DNA from 3 places in the Rummeliibacillus sp. G93 genome. Region 2 is predicted to be linked to each of the others. Evidence: riboswitches for the same ligand, from Rfam matches in the RefSeq annotation. Region 2 holds a riboswitch; each other region holds the start of a gene.
What was found. A riboswitch is a leader RNA that binds a small molecule or an ion and turns the genes downstream of it on or off. The one in region 2 is predicted to bind lysine.

Region 1 (4,290 bases), 540 kb from region 2:
CCTCCTGTATGAATCGCATCAGCCACGCGTTTTAGGCTAGGGATAAACTTGTCATCATATCCGGCAAACTGTCCTGGAAAACCTTTACCGTTTTCTAATACATGCGTGCAGGCTGTCACAATCATACCGACGCCTTCTGAACGGCGTGCATAATAAGCAACCTCCGCATCAGTAACGGTTCCATCGGCATTGCCAGAGTAGTTCGTCATTGGTGCCATTACGACTCTGTTGCGCAATGCTACTCCGTTTTTCAAGGTATATTCTTCAAATAAATCTGCCATACATATTGACCTCCTATTTTTTATTTCTTCACTAATTTATCGTATTCTGCAAGTAATCATGTGTCAAAGAATTGAAACTTTCTGGGAAGGCCCCTCTTACTAGTTCACGTTCTCCAATAGTTTTGTGGTTACTGAAAAACCCTGATTTGTATATTTTAAAGATACTAATTTGATGTGGAGATGAAGTGGGAATAGCTGCGTTTTGCTAAGAGTAGTGGTAAGCCCTGAGTTGTCTTCGCTGATCCAACTTCAATATAGCTATTTCGTTGAAAAACAACTGCAATTCAATTTCTCCCGCCCTCTTAGTCTCCTAACATGGAATTACTGATGTGTTATAATCCATTCTGCCGCTTCGCTCAAGTCATTACATACTGCATCGGCTAGTGGATTGCGTTCACCTAAATAAACTGTTTTCGTCCCTGCTTTCTTCCCCGCCATTATATCTGTATCGGTATCACCAACCATAAAGGATTTTGATAAGTCAACTTCATATTTTGTTGCTAGGTCTTCAATTAACTTGCTGTTAGGCTTCCGGCAAGCACAACCAGCTTTTGGTTTATGTGGACAATAGACTGCCTCATCCACATGGGCTCCCTGTTTCTTTAACTCCTCAATCATATGCAAGTGGATTTTTTTCAATTCCGATTCTTTCATATATCCAAGACCTACACCGCCCTGATTGGTGACCACAAACACAAAATCAAAATAGGCATTCAATTTTTTTATGGCTTCAGGAACACCTGGCAAGAAATATAAATCTTTCGGTTTGTTCACAAACTTTACCCGCTTGGTTAGTACCTCATTAATGACCCCATCACGATCTAAAAATACGGCTTTTTTCATATATATAAGCACCTTTCTTTAGCGTTTATCTTCTTCATCATTGTCACATTTTACTAATTCTAAAACAAACATTCTTTTATGCTTAAGCGTTTCGATGAAAGAGATTCGGGTATATTTATGTTGTAATCGCATATCAAAAAAATGAAACAAATAATGGAGGTAATACACATGGATAAAAAAGTATTAGGAATTTATAACTCAAGCGCGGAAGTGATTAAAGCTATTGATGAATATCGCCAAAAAGGATATGCAACTGACGATTTCTCAATTGCACTTAATACAACAAACTTCCCTTCTGCTCCATCAGTCGTAAAAAATGAAACAGGCGTACTAACAGAAGATGTTGGCGGTCGCAATATGGAAGAAGATGAAGGTTTCTTCGATCGCCTAGCAGCAGTATTTAAAGGTGATTTCCACACAGATGTGGACCATGCATCTTATTACGAATATTTCTTAACACTTGGCTTTGATGAAGAATCTGCTCGTCGCTACGAACGCGATATTAACGATGGCCGTATTCTACTTTTAGCAAACAAAGAAGATGATGCCCTTTTAGGCACTGCTGACCCACTAACACCAGTAGACAACCAAGAGGCAAATGTAGGTCTTGATACCACAGTAGCTCCTAATGATACAGTGGATGTTAATAATACAGTAGCAGATGAGCAAACATTAAAGTTGCGCAAAGAACAACTTGATGTAGAAAAAGACCAAGTACAAACTGGTGAAGTTGAAGTTCACAAAGATGTTGTGGAAGAACCACAAACAGTCAATGTACCTGTCACACATGATGAAGTGTATGTAGAAAGACGAAAAGTTACTGATGAAGCAGCTGCCACTACAGATGCTTATGCTCCAATGGGTGAAGATGACACCATCCGTATTCCAATCGTCGAAGAACAAATTGAAGTGACGAAAAAACCAGTGGTAAACGAAGAAGTAGTCATTGGTAAAAAACAAGTGACCGAAACAGAACAAGTCACTGATAATCTAAAACGCGAGGAAGCACGCATTGAAACGACTGGTGATGCTTCTGTCACAGATAGCGATGTAGATGATGCAAATCGTGGTGCTATTACAGAGCAAGAATTGTACGATCCTGCAAATCAAAACGATAATGACCTTAAAAAGAACAATCTTGATGATACGCTTACAGCTGGCAATATGAATGCCGATATTAAAAACAGAGAAATATAATAATATTTGGCTTTCTATCTTGTAAAAGCATAGCTAGACTGCTATACTTTCTGTAATTGAATATTCACTTATTTCAATATCTTTTGAAATAAGGATAGAGGCGCAAAAACCATGAGTAAGCTGCAAGAGGATGATGAGATCCGACTACTGCAGTGGAAAGGGGAATTTGCCGAAGCTTAGAGAAACTCATATTTCTCTATTGCTGGGCCTGCTGTTGAATAAACACAGGACTGTCATGTAGGAAACTATATGGAGGGCTATCGTACGCATGGAGATGACTTTATGAATTCTCGCAGCAACGTAGTCACGTTGCTGCTTTTTTTGCGTTATTTTCTATACTGCCCTTCTCCAAAAAATGAAAAGGAAGTGGAGAAGCAATGAATTTTGGAAGAATTATAACGGCGATGGTGACCCCATTTGACCAACAAGGAAATATTGACTTTAGAGCTACTCGTGAGCTGATTAATTATCTTATCGAAAACGGCTCAGATGGGATTGTGATAGCTGGTACTACAGGTGAATCCCCTACACTTACAACAGCAGAGAAAATCAGTTTATTTCAATTTGTCGTAGATGAAGTAAACCATAGGATTCCTGTTATTGCAGGCACAGGATCTAATAATACAAGGGCATCCATTGAACTGACTAAGTCTGCTGAAGACATAGGTGTGGATGGAATTATGCTTGTTGCACCTTACTATAATAAACCATCACAAGAGGGCCTTTATCAGCACTTCAAAGCAATTGCGGAATCAACACAGCTACCAATCATTCTCTACAATATCCCTGGAAGAAGTGTTGTCAATCTATCCGTTGAAACAGTCACTCGCCTTGCCGCGATTAATAACATCGTGTCCATCAAAGATGCGAGCGGAAACTTGGATGCAATGGCTGAACTCATTACGCAAACACCCAATGACTTCAGTGTCTATACAGGAGAAGACCATTTAACACTGCCATCTCTATCGATTGGTGCTACTGGCGTTATTTCCGTATCCTCCCATATAATTGGAAATGAAATGCAAGCGATGATGGAAAAGTTTAAAAACGGGGATGTGACGGAAGCTGCGGCAGATCATCGTAGACTCCTCCCTGTATTCAAAGGATTATTTAGCGCACCTAACCCTTGCCCTGTAAAAGCTGCTCTGAATTTGAGAGGAATAGCAGTAGGCGGTGTACGTTTGCCTTTAATACCCCTTAATGAAGAAGAAACTACTGAGTTGCAGCATCTATTGCAGTCTGTATGTAAAGAAGACACAGCTTTAAGAAGCTAACTTAAAATAGGCACCAAAGTTCCGCAAGAAGCGTACAGTATAGTAAAAAAAGGAATGATGTTTTGTATCACTATCATTGTCCATCTTGCGGAACAACCCACCACTATTATCCGAATAGCCCCTCCCCTTACCAGTTTCAAAATCAATACCAGCAAACCTACCAAAGTCCGAATAGTGTTTATTTAAGAGATTATGGCCCAGCACCTTTTGCTGTCAATATAGACACAGCAACAAAACAAAATACGAACTATCGCACAGCGCTGTGGACCGGTGAGCATTTGCAGCTTACTCTGATGAGCATTCCAGTCGGAGGAGATATTGGTTTGGAGATTCATCCGCATACGGACCAGTTTATTCGCATTGAAGAAGGCGAAGGCCTTGTACAAATGGGCAAAAATAAACAGTTCTTAGACTTCCAGCAACCAGTGCGGGATAATTATGTCTTTTTTGTTCCAGCTGGTACATGGCATAATCTGACGAATACAGGCAACAAACCAATTAAGCTGTATTCAATCTATGCACCTCCTAACCATCCAAGTGGCACGGTCCATCAAACCAAAGCAATCGCCGAAGCGGAGGAACCCCAATAAAAAAGCATTAAACAAGCAGCTTTCGCCTTATGGGGAGGCTGCTTTTTCTGTATAAAGAGTGATTCTTCCTTTTAAATTTTGAACATAAGAAAAGGAGAATCTTTT
Region 2 (4,290 bases):
ATCGATAATGTTTTCCATAGAATCCCTCTCCTTTGTTATTAAGATGCCTTCTGTCCTGTCAGCATTTCTTGATTATCTATCAGTTGGTATGTTGCATTGCCGGCAAGTTTTCTTTCGAAATATCTCAATATTTGTGTCACTATAATCGTCATAATCAGATAAATAATACAGGCAACAAAGAATGACTCAAAGTAGCGGAAGTTATTGCCTGCTATTGTCTTCGTTTGGAAGAATAATTCCGTAACACCGATGACATTTAACACTGATGTATCTTTAATATTCATAATGTATTGATTGCTTGTAGCTGGCAAAATATTGCGCATTACCTGTGGCAAAACGACATGCACCATCGTTTTCCAATGATTCATACCAATCGCGCGTGCTGCTTCAAATTGTCCATTGTCGATGCTAATAATGCCGCCTCGTACGATTTCTGCCATGTAAGCCCCTGTATTGACAGAAACAATGAACATTGCCGCAAATGTACGGTCCATATCAATGTGAAATAACAGGTCAGAGCCAAAGTATACGACCATTGCCTGCACAATCATCGGGGTGCCCCGGAAGAATTCCACATATACCGTTAAAATGAAGCTTATGCATTTTAAAAATATTCTCTTTACTCTACTTTTGCTTTTCGGGATTGTATGAATAATACCGATAATTAAGCCAATTAAGGCGCCAAAAATTGTACCAACTGTCGCAATGAGCAACGTCATCCATGCGCCTCTTAAAAACATTGGCCAGTTATTGACGATAATTTCTATAAACCATTCTAAACTCATCTATTTTCCTCCTCCAAACAGCGCCTTAACAGATGCTTATGTCTCTCGGATAACAAGCTTTAATCAATGCCATATCCTTTCGGCGTGAATGTTACATGTTAAAGCGCAATTGATGCAAAGCTAGTGAAAGCTGAAGAGGACTTTCACTAAGTTAACTTTTGCATTATTTGGCTGCTGGTTGTTGTTTAATGGCATCATCCATCATTTTTGTACGCTCTTCTTCTGAGATGCCTTTTAGTATTTCATTGATTTTCTTTGTTAATTTGCTATCTTTCGGAATACCCACTGCTGTTTGTGTATCTTCTGCCGCTGTTTTAAATCCTTTACCTTCGCTAAATTCAACCATTTTAAATTGATCATTGGCAGAAGTTGCCGATACTGCTTCTGGTTTCTCTGAAACATATGCATCCATCTTGCCTGCTTGTAAAGCCACACGCATAGCGGAGAAATTATCCGTTGCTGTTTGTTTTTTTACGCCTGGAATTTGATCAATAACTGTGTAGTGGAATGTATTTAATTGAGCTGTTACTCTTGCCCCTTTAAAATCTTCAATTGAAGTGGCGTTTTCATATTTACTTCCTTTTTTAACGACCATCACTAGATGAGATGTGTAGTAATTGTCAGAGAAGTCGATTGTCTTTTTGCGTTCTTCAGTAGGAGACATTCCTGCAATAATTGCATCTATCTTACCTGAAGCTAAAGCTGGCACTAAACCGTCCCATTCCATTTTAGAAATAACAAGTTTTTTCCCTAAGCCATCTGCAATTTTTTTGGCAATTTGAACATCATACCCACCTGCATACTCAGCGTTCCCTTGAATGGCAACCGCACCATTAGAATCGTCACCTTGCGTCCAGTTAAATGGCGGATAACCTGCTTCCATGCCGACTGTAAATGTGTCGCTTCCTTTGCTGCCTGAAGACTTTGCATCACCTGATTCTTTAGAACTACACCCTGTTAAAATTAACACAGCAATTAGTAAAATACTTGATAACAGTGTTCCTATTTTTTTCATATTGATCTCTCCCTTTTTTCTAAATAAAAAAGACTAGAATTATAGACCCGAGTTGAACTCAGGGCTACGTAATTCTAGTCCTAAATCCTCTACTTATATCCCAATTTGAGATAGCACAACTCAATAAACCATAGAAATTTATTGAGACAGTCCTGCAGTTATTCACTGCAGACCCAGCATGCAACAATGAGAAACTTGTTACACACTTCGGCAATATTTCCTTCTTCTTAGACTCATCGCTTTCTCTAACTCCACTAAGAACTAATAAATACTGCGCCTCTACCTCACCGTATAAGTGAGGCTATATTTAGTTATGTTTTAAACAGTCTACAATAGGGATGGAATGTATGTCAATAATATTTCAACAATTTAAAAGATTCTATCCATCAATCTTCCTCATATTCTTCTTCTGCATAATAGACTTCCCCGCTCATAGCATTAATAGCCATGATTTCTTTTCCAACTGGAAATTCTGCTTCATAAGTCAAATCGTATATTATTAGGTCTTCATCTTCTTCATCATTGACCTCAGTTCGTGCAAGATGCATTTCCAGCTGTTCTTTAAATTTAGCGTCGGCTTCCTCTAAAGGCAGGACTGGTACAATGTCCAGGGTATTTAACTTCCCTTCGTTTGGCAACAGCAGCGAACATTCACGAATAATCCCCGTATATTTCCCTACATTGATATGAATGGTGTAATCACTTAATAGGACACCCTTATGCTGTCTTATAAATGAAAATGTTGTATATGGCTCAAAGTCAAAGTCTGCGTCAAACTCATCCTCTTCTTCTAACTCCAACTCTTCAAAGAATTGTCGTTCCTCTTCTGACAAGTCTTCTTCTGTTATTATGCCATATGACGAATACTCCATTTCCCCTTGCTGTACTTCTAACAGGTACTTTTCATGGACATCCCCCACAATCGCCTCTAGGAACATTTTTGCTTTATTAGCTAATGTAGCTTCTGGCAGTTCTTCTTTCTGCTCTTCCCACTCTACCAGCGATTCGTATTCCATAAACATAGAATCTATGTTTTCAATTTTAATAACAGGTTCTTCTTCATCGATGTTTTTCGAATTGCCTGTATACCAAAAACGATTCGCCCCGTCCTCAATCAATTGCATATCATCAGTTACACCAAGCAATGTCTTTACGCTCTCGGTTACTGTAACGGGCTCAAAGGAATTCGCATTTTGCTCCCCATATTCCATAAAATCTTCTTCGTATTGGAGACTACCGTCTACATGTACTCTAAAAGTCCCGCTTTTTGGTTTGTAGAGAAGCTGTAATTCCCCATTCAAGTCTGTAATCGCAAGTTCGACAAGCGGTTGTTCAAAAAGAATTTCCTTAGCATCTTCAGCAGAAATCTGAATATCTGGATAGGCTAACTGATAATATGACTGATTAAAAGTAGCCGACAGGATAAAACCTTGTTTATTTATTTCTAACGTCACACCTGAATTAGGCAAGAATAGATTTAGTGCAACATCTTTTGCTTCAAACGTTAACAAGTATGATTCACCATTCCATTCAGAAATACTGCGGAAAGTAAGATCCTTTTGATAGAATTCATCTATAAAATCTTCCGCAATTCCCATTAAATCCTCTTGGGTTAATTCTTCATACTCATCAAGTGACACATCATTGTGTTCCAGGATGTCTTCCATTTCAATTAAAAGTGATGCTAATTTTCCGTCTTCTGTTACTTCAATTTGCCCATAAGGAAGCTCTCTATTTAAGTCAACAATTTCTCCAACTGTTGGATCGTCCTCATCGTACTGAATAGCAATGACTGGACGTCCAATCATATAATCGCGTAATATAAATTCCCAGCTCTTCATTGGTTTTCTCCCCATATTCATTTAATTTTCTATATCTAATTATCAATTGGTTATTATTGTTCATCTATAATAAAAGTTCTCTTTCTACTAAAAGTAGGATCTTCTTTGTTAATTTTACAGTGCTACTACTAAAAAATTCTACCATAAATAATACGTTTGGGCTTAATCAAATCAAAAAAAAGCCAGAGGATTTAATCCTCTGGTCCGTTTTATAAAACATTTTTTTCCATAAGTTCTTTTTCATACCGTTCAATTTCTTCGATTGAATCTGCATACCAGACTCCGGTAAATCTTGATGGTATTTTTTGCTCGAAATAATCTCCATCATAGTAGGCTAATGGGAATAGTACGCCTTTTTCTACATACTCTTTTATCGCTGTATAGAATGCATCACGTTGATCATTTGATCGGTAAGCTAAAAACTTGTTTACCGGCTTTCCAAGTTGTTCGTGCAGCAATAACATGGATGTAGAACCATTCTGTCTAAAGTTCAAGTCGATAGCTTTTACTTGCCCATTCTTTGTTATTACAAGGTCAAACCCCGCTACACCGATAAACCCTTTTTCTACGCCACAGTCCATAATTTCTCGACCTGCCTGAATGATTTCTTCCGGTACATTTTCTACTAGCACATTACCACTGTACTTTC
Region 3 (4,290 bases), 240 kb from region 2:
CGAAGAAGCGGAAAATAGAGATGTGACAGGCAATTGGACTTGGCTTATTCCGCCTCTATCGCCGGCTTTAACGCATATCTTCCATAAACCGTATAAAAATAAAAAAAACACTCCATCTTATATGTATCGGCCATCACCTTTCAAAGGGTTGGGAGACAGATAAAGCAGAGAAGAATAAGAATGAAAAAGCGCTCATTAGCTAAAAGCTAATGGCGCTTTTGCTATTATTCTTTCGTTACAAATCGGTCTTTAGCAGAAATGAATGCAAAGACGAACAAAAGGACTGTGACAATAAGATATAAGCTGTTCGCAGCATGCCAACTATTAAAGCTATCATGGATAAAACCGTATAGTACAGGTCCTACTGCAGCGAGCAAATACCCGATGGATTGTGCGGTGCCTGAAAGTTCAGCTGCTTCTTGAGCGTTGCGTGAACGAAGAGAGAAAAGCATCATAGAAAGACTAAAGGATGCCCCTCCAGCGAATCCAATCATTAACATCCATAACAATGTAAGCTCTGTCCAATTCATAAATATACCTACGAAGCCTGCAAAGTAAAAAAGTGACAATAATGCAACGAGCGGTCTTTGGTCAGCTTTTTTACCTGCAAGAATCGGGGTTAAAAAAGTCATTGGCAATTGTGCTATCTGTAGAATAGAAAACATCCATCCCGCTTTGCTCGGGCTCATGCCTTGGGTTTCAAGCAGCCCTGGAATCCAAGTAGCCGTCGTATAAAACAACAGGGATTGTAGCCCCATCGTGAAGGTGATAGCCCAAGTAAGAGGATACTTCCACATAGGTTTAGTGCGTTGAGAAGGTTCATTGTTGTTTGTCACCTTCACATGATTCTGCAGCTGCGGTAACCATACTATGATAGCGAGAATGGCCAGAATACCCCAACAGGCAAGAGCTCCCTTCCATCCGATTGTTGTTTCTGCTATTGGATTGCTCACGCCCGCTGCTATACTGGCGGATAGGTTCATGGAAACAGAATAAAGTGCTGTTAATAATCCTACTTGAAGAGGAAACTTTAATTTAATAAGAGCAGGCAAGAGGACATTGCCAAATGAAATAGCAACTCCGATGATAATCGTTCCAAAGAACAAGAAAAAGATACTGCCCGCTGAACGCATTAAGATACCTATAGCCAAAAGTATTAAGGCTGATAACAATGTTCTTTCAAATCCAACACGCTGTGAAATTTTAGGGACAAATGGTGAAATAACTGCAAATGCAAGCAAGGGGATAGTTGTAATCAATCCCGCCCACACATTTGATATAGTGAGCCCTTCTTTAATATCTGCAATAATAGGGCCAACAGCAGTGAGAGGGGATCGCAAAGTTGTGGCGATAAAGATAATACCGAGCACTAAAAGCCATGTTTTTTTGTCCCATGACAGCTTCTTGTTTCGGTTCGTAGCTTGTTCTGAAGCCAAAGGAAATCCTCCTTTTGAATTTTTAATAGATATTAAAAACGTACAGGAATCATTTTGCTTTATCAATATTTGTTTTACAAAACATGTCCCCTTCTTTCTAAAATATAGTAATTTTCTATTTACCCTTGTAGTCATGTGCTTAATATATTACAATGTAGGTAACTTAAAACTATATATTGCATGCCTCATCCAATAGATGAGGTAGAGGTCGCGGTATTCATGAGTATAATCGACGAGGCGAGAAAGCGTTTAGGACTCGATTAAAAAGGGAATATTGCCGAAGTACAAGCAAGCTTTTTATTGCTAGTGCTGGGGCTGCTATCGAAAGGTGCAGAACTGTCACGCCAATGTCGGCGTGTTGAGCTATCTTGATCAAGGTTGATGGGGAATTCGGACGCCATCTCAGTTATATATGTGATGGCTTTTTTATTTAAATTTTAGCTGTTATAGACAGCTGCGAAGAATACCTTCAGCTCGACCTTTTCTTGCAATGAAAAACGGAAAGAGGAGAGTTATGAATAGAGTAGAAACACATACAAATGCAGGAATACGAACAAACATTAAACATGATTCTCATTCAAATACACAACAGAAACTGAAACGCAGCTTAAAAAGCCGCCATATTTCCATGATTTCACTTGGCGGTACAATCGGTACAGGCCTACTTCTAGCAAGCGGCAACTCGGTTGCAGCAGCAGGGCCCGGAGGAGCACTGTTAGCTTATGGCCTAATTGGTGTAATGGTATTTTTCCTTATGACAAGTTTAGGGGAAATGGCCGCTTATATGCCTGTATCAGGATCATTCAGCACGTATGCTTCCAAATTTGTTGATCCTTCATTAGGATTCGCGCTTGGTTGGAATTATTGGTACAACTGGGCAGTAACGATTGCAGCTGAAATTTCAGCTGTAGCGATTGTTATGAAATATTGGTTCCCGCACACTCCTTCATTTATTTGGAGTGCTGCATTTCTTATAATTATCTTTACTTTAAACTTTTTGTCAGTGAAAAGTTTTGGCGAAAGCGAATATTGGTTTGCGCTTATTAAAGTGGCAACAATTATTATATTTATCATCATTAGTTTCTTAATGATTTTTGGTATTCTCGGCGGACATGCTCCGGTCGGATTTACTAATTTCTTTAAAGGCGACGCGCCTTTCCATGGTGGATTTTTTGCTACATTAGGCATTTTCTTAGCTGCAGGCTTCTCCTTCCAAGGGACAGAATTGCTTGGGATTACAGCTGGTGAAACGGAAAATCCTGAAAAAACAATCCCACAGGCTGTGCGCTCGGTCTTTTGGCGAATTCTATTGTTTTATGTTTTAGCTATCTTAGCGATTGGCTTATTAATTCCTTATACGGATGCACGTTTAGCAAATAGCGATGACGTGGCAGTAAGTCCTTTTACATTAATATTTGAAAATGCAGGCATTGCCTTTGCTGCTTCTGTGATGAACGCAGTTATTCTTACGGCGATTCTTTCAGCCGGCAACTCAGGGTTATATGCAGCATCTCGTACATTACGTGAATTAGCAGTGGAAGGTAATGCACCGAAGATTTTCAAAAAGCTAAACAACCGAGGTGTTCCTGTTGCAGCACTTGTTTTAACAGTAGCAGTGGCTTGTTTATCCTTTTTGGCATCATTTTTTGGATCTGGAACAGTGTATATCTGGCTTTTAAACGCTTCTGGTATGTGCGGTTTCATTGCATGGCTTGGTATAGCGACCAGCCATTATCGTTTCCGAAAAGCATTTGTGGCACAGGGCCGTGATCTCTCAGAGTTGCCTTATCGCTCTAAATTTTTCCCGTTTGGTCCGATTTTTGCCTTTGTCCTTTGTGCGATTGTTATCTTAGGACAAAACTACACAGCGTTTACAGGCGACCATATTGATTGGTACGGCATCCTAGTATCCTATATTGGCTTGCCAATCTTCCTTGTTATCTGGTTTGGCCATAAACTGAAATGCAAAACAAAGGTTGTACGTCTAGAAAAGGCAGATCTGACAACGAAACGCCAAGTACAATAATTTAAATCTTGAAGGCTAATCTATCAACGTTGGTAGATTAGCTTTTTTGTTGTGAATTGAGCCGTTTCGTTTTACATAATGTTCGCTTTTTAAATGTTTCTATCAGAATAATTAATCTGTTTATTCGGTTTTGGGTTATTTACCAACACTTACAAAGAGAATTTATATTGAATTTTACGTTTTACATGCTATAATAAAGATAATCAAAATTACATAACATTCACTCATATAATAGCAGGGATATGGCCTGCAAGTTTCTACCAGATTACCGTAAATGATCTGACTATGAGAAGCAATCTAGTAAATAGTAGTTTGTTCATTACATTCTATTTGCTATTACTTTCGACAATAAGTCGAAGGACTTTGCTCCACTCGTAGATGATTGGATGTATTAGTTCTTCGGCTTTTTTGTACGTAAAAAAGCCGAAGTGCTAATGAAAAGAAGGGAGTTCCTCGTGTTGAAAGCACTTCAGGATAAAATCGTAAACGAAGGTAAAGTAATATCAGAGGGAGTTTTAAAAGTAGATTCTTTCTTAAATCATCAGATTGATCCACAATTGATGAAAAAAATTGGTCAAGAATTCGCGGAGCTTTATAAAAATGAAGGAATTACAAAAATATTAACAATCGAATCATCCGGCATAGCACCAGCTGTGATGGCTGGCCTTCTATTAGAAGTGCCTGTAGTCTTTGCACGTAAAAGCAAATCGGTGACGTTGATTGATAACCTATATACAACTGAAGTATATTCATTCACTAAGAAAGTAACTAGCACGCTGACAGTGTCAAAAGATTACTTAACAGAAGATGATGTAGTACTTGTCATTG

Region 1: another riboswitch for lysine. It lies ahead of dapA (4-hydroxy-tetrahydrodipicolinate synthase); the one in region 2 lies ahead of M2M59_RS15945 (transporter substrate-binding domain-containing protein).
Region 3: another riboswitch for lysine. It lies ahead of M2M59_RS00705 (amino acid permease); the one in region 2 lies ahead of M2M59_RS15945 (transporter substrate-binding domain-containing protein).

What each region holds. Positions count from the first base shown of each region.
Region 1 covers NZ_CP097314.1:2,602,775-2,607,064, forward strand. The annotation lists gene M2M59_RS13130 (NADH-dependent flavin oxidoreductase) at 1-281, opposite strand, end outside; gene M2M59_RS13135 (D-glycero-alpha-D-manno-heptose-1,7-bisphosphate 7-phosphatase) at 603-1,124, opposite strand; gene M2M59_RS13140 (YsnF/AvaK domain-containing protein) at 1,293-2,321, shown strand; lysine riboswitch at 2,409-2,589, shown strand; gene dapA (4-hydroxy-tetrahydrodipicolinate synthase) at 2,699-3,595, shown strand; gene M2M59_RS13150 (cupin domain-containing protein) at 3,658-4,185, shown strand.
Region 2 covers NZ_CP097314.1:3,144,230-3,148,519, forward strand. The annotation lists gene M2M59_RS15935 (amino acid ABC transporter ATP-binding protein) at 1-18, opposite strand, end outside; gene M2M59_RS15940 (amino acid ABC transporter permease) at 39-785, opposite strand; gene M2M59_RS15945 (transporter substrate-binding domain-containing protein) at 949-1,800, opposite strand; lysine riboswitch at 1,904-2,090, opposite strand; gene M2M59_RS15950 (hypothetical protein) at 2,187-3,641, opposite strand; gene M2M59_RS15955 (L-aspartate--L-methionine ligase LdmS) at 3,851-4,290, opposite strand, start outside.
Region 3 covers NZ_CP097314.1:136,118-140,407, forward strand. The annotation lists gene M2M59_RS00695 (nitric oxide synthase oxygenase) at 1-163, shown strand, start outside; gene M2M59_RS00700 (CynX/NimT family MFS transporter) at 225-1,436, opposite strand; lysine riboswitch at 1,631-1,810, shown strand; gene M2M59_RS00705 (amino acid permease) at 1,951-3,462, shown strand; purine riboswitch at 3,667-3,768, shown strand; gene M2M59_RS00710 (xanthine phosphoribosyltransferase) at 3,897-4,290, shown strand, end outside.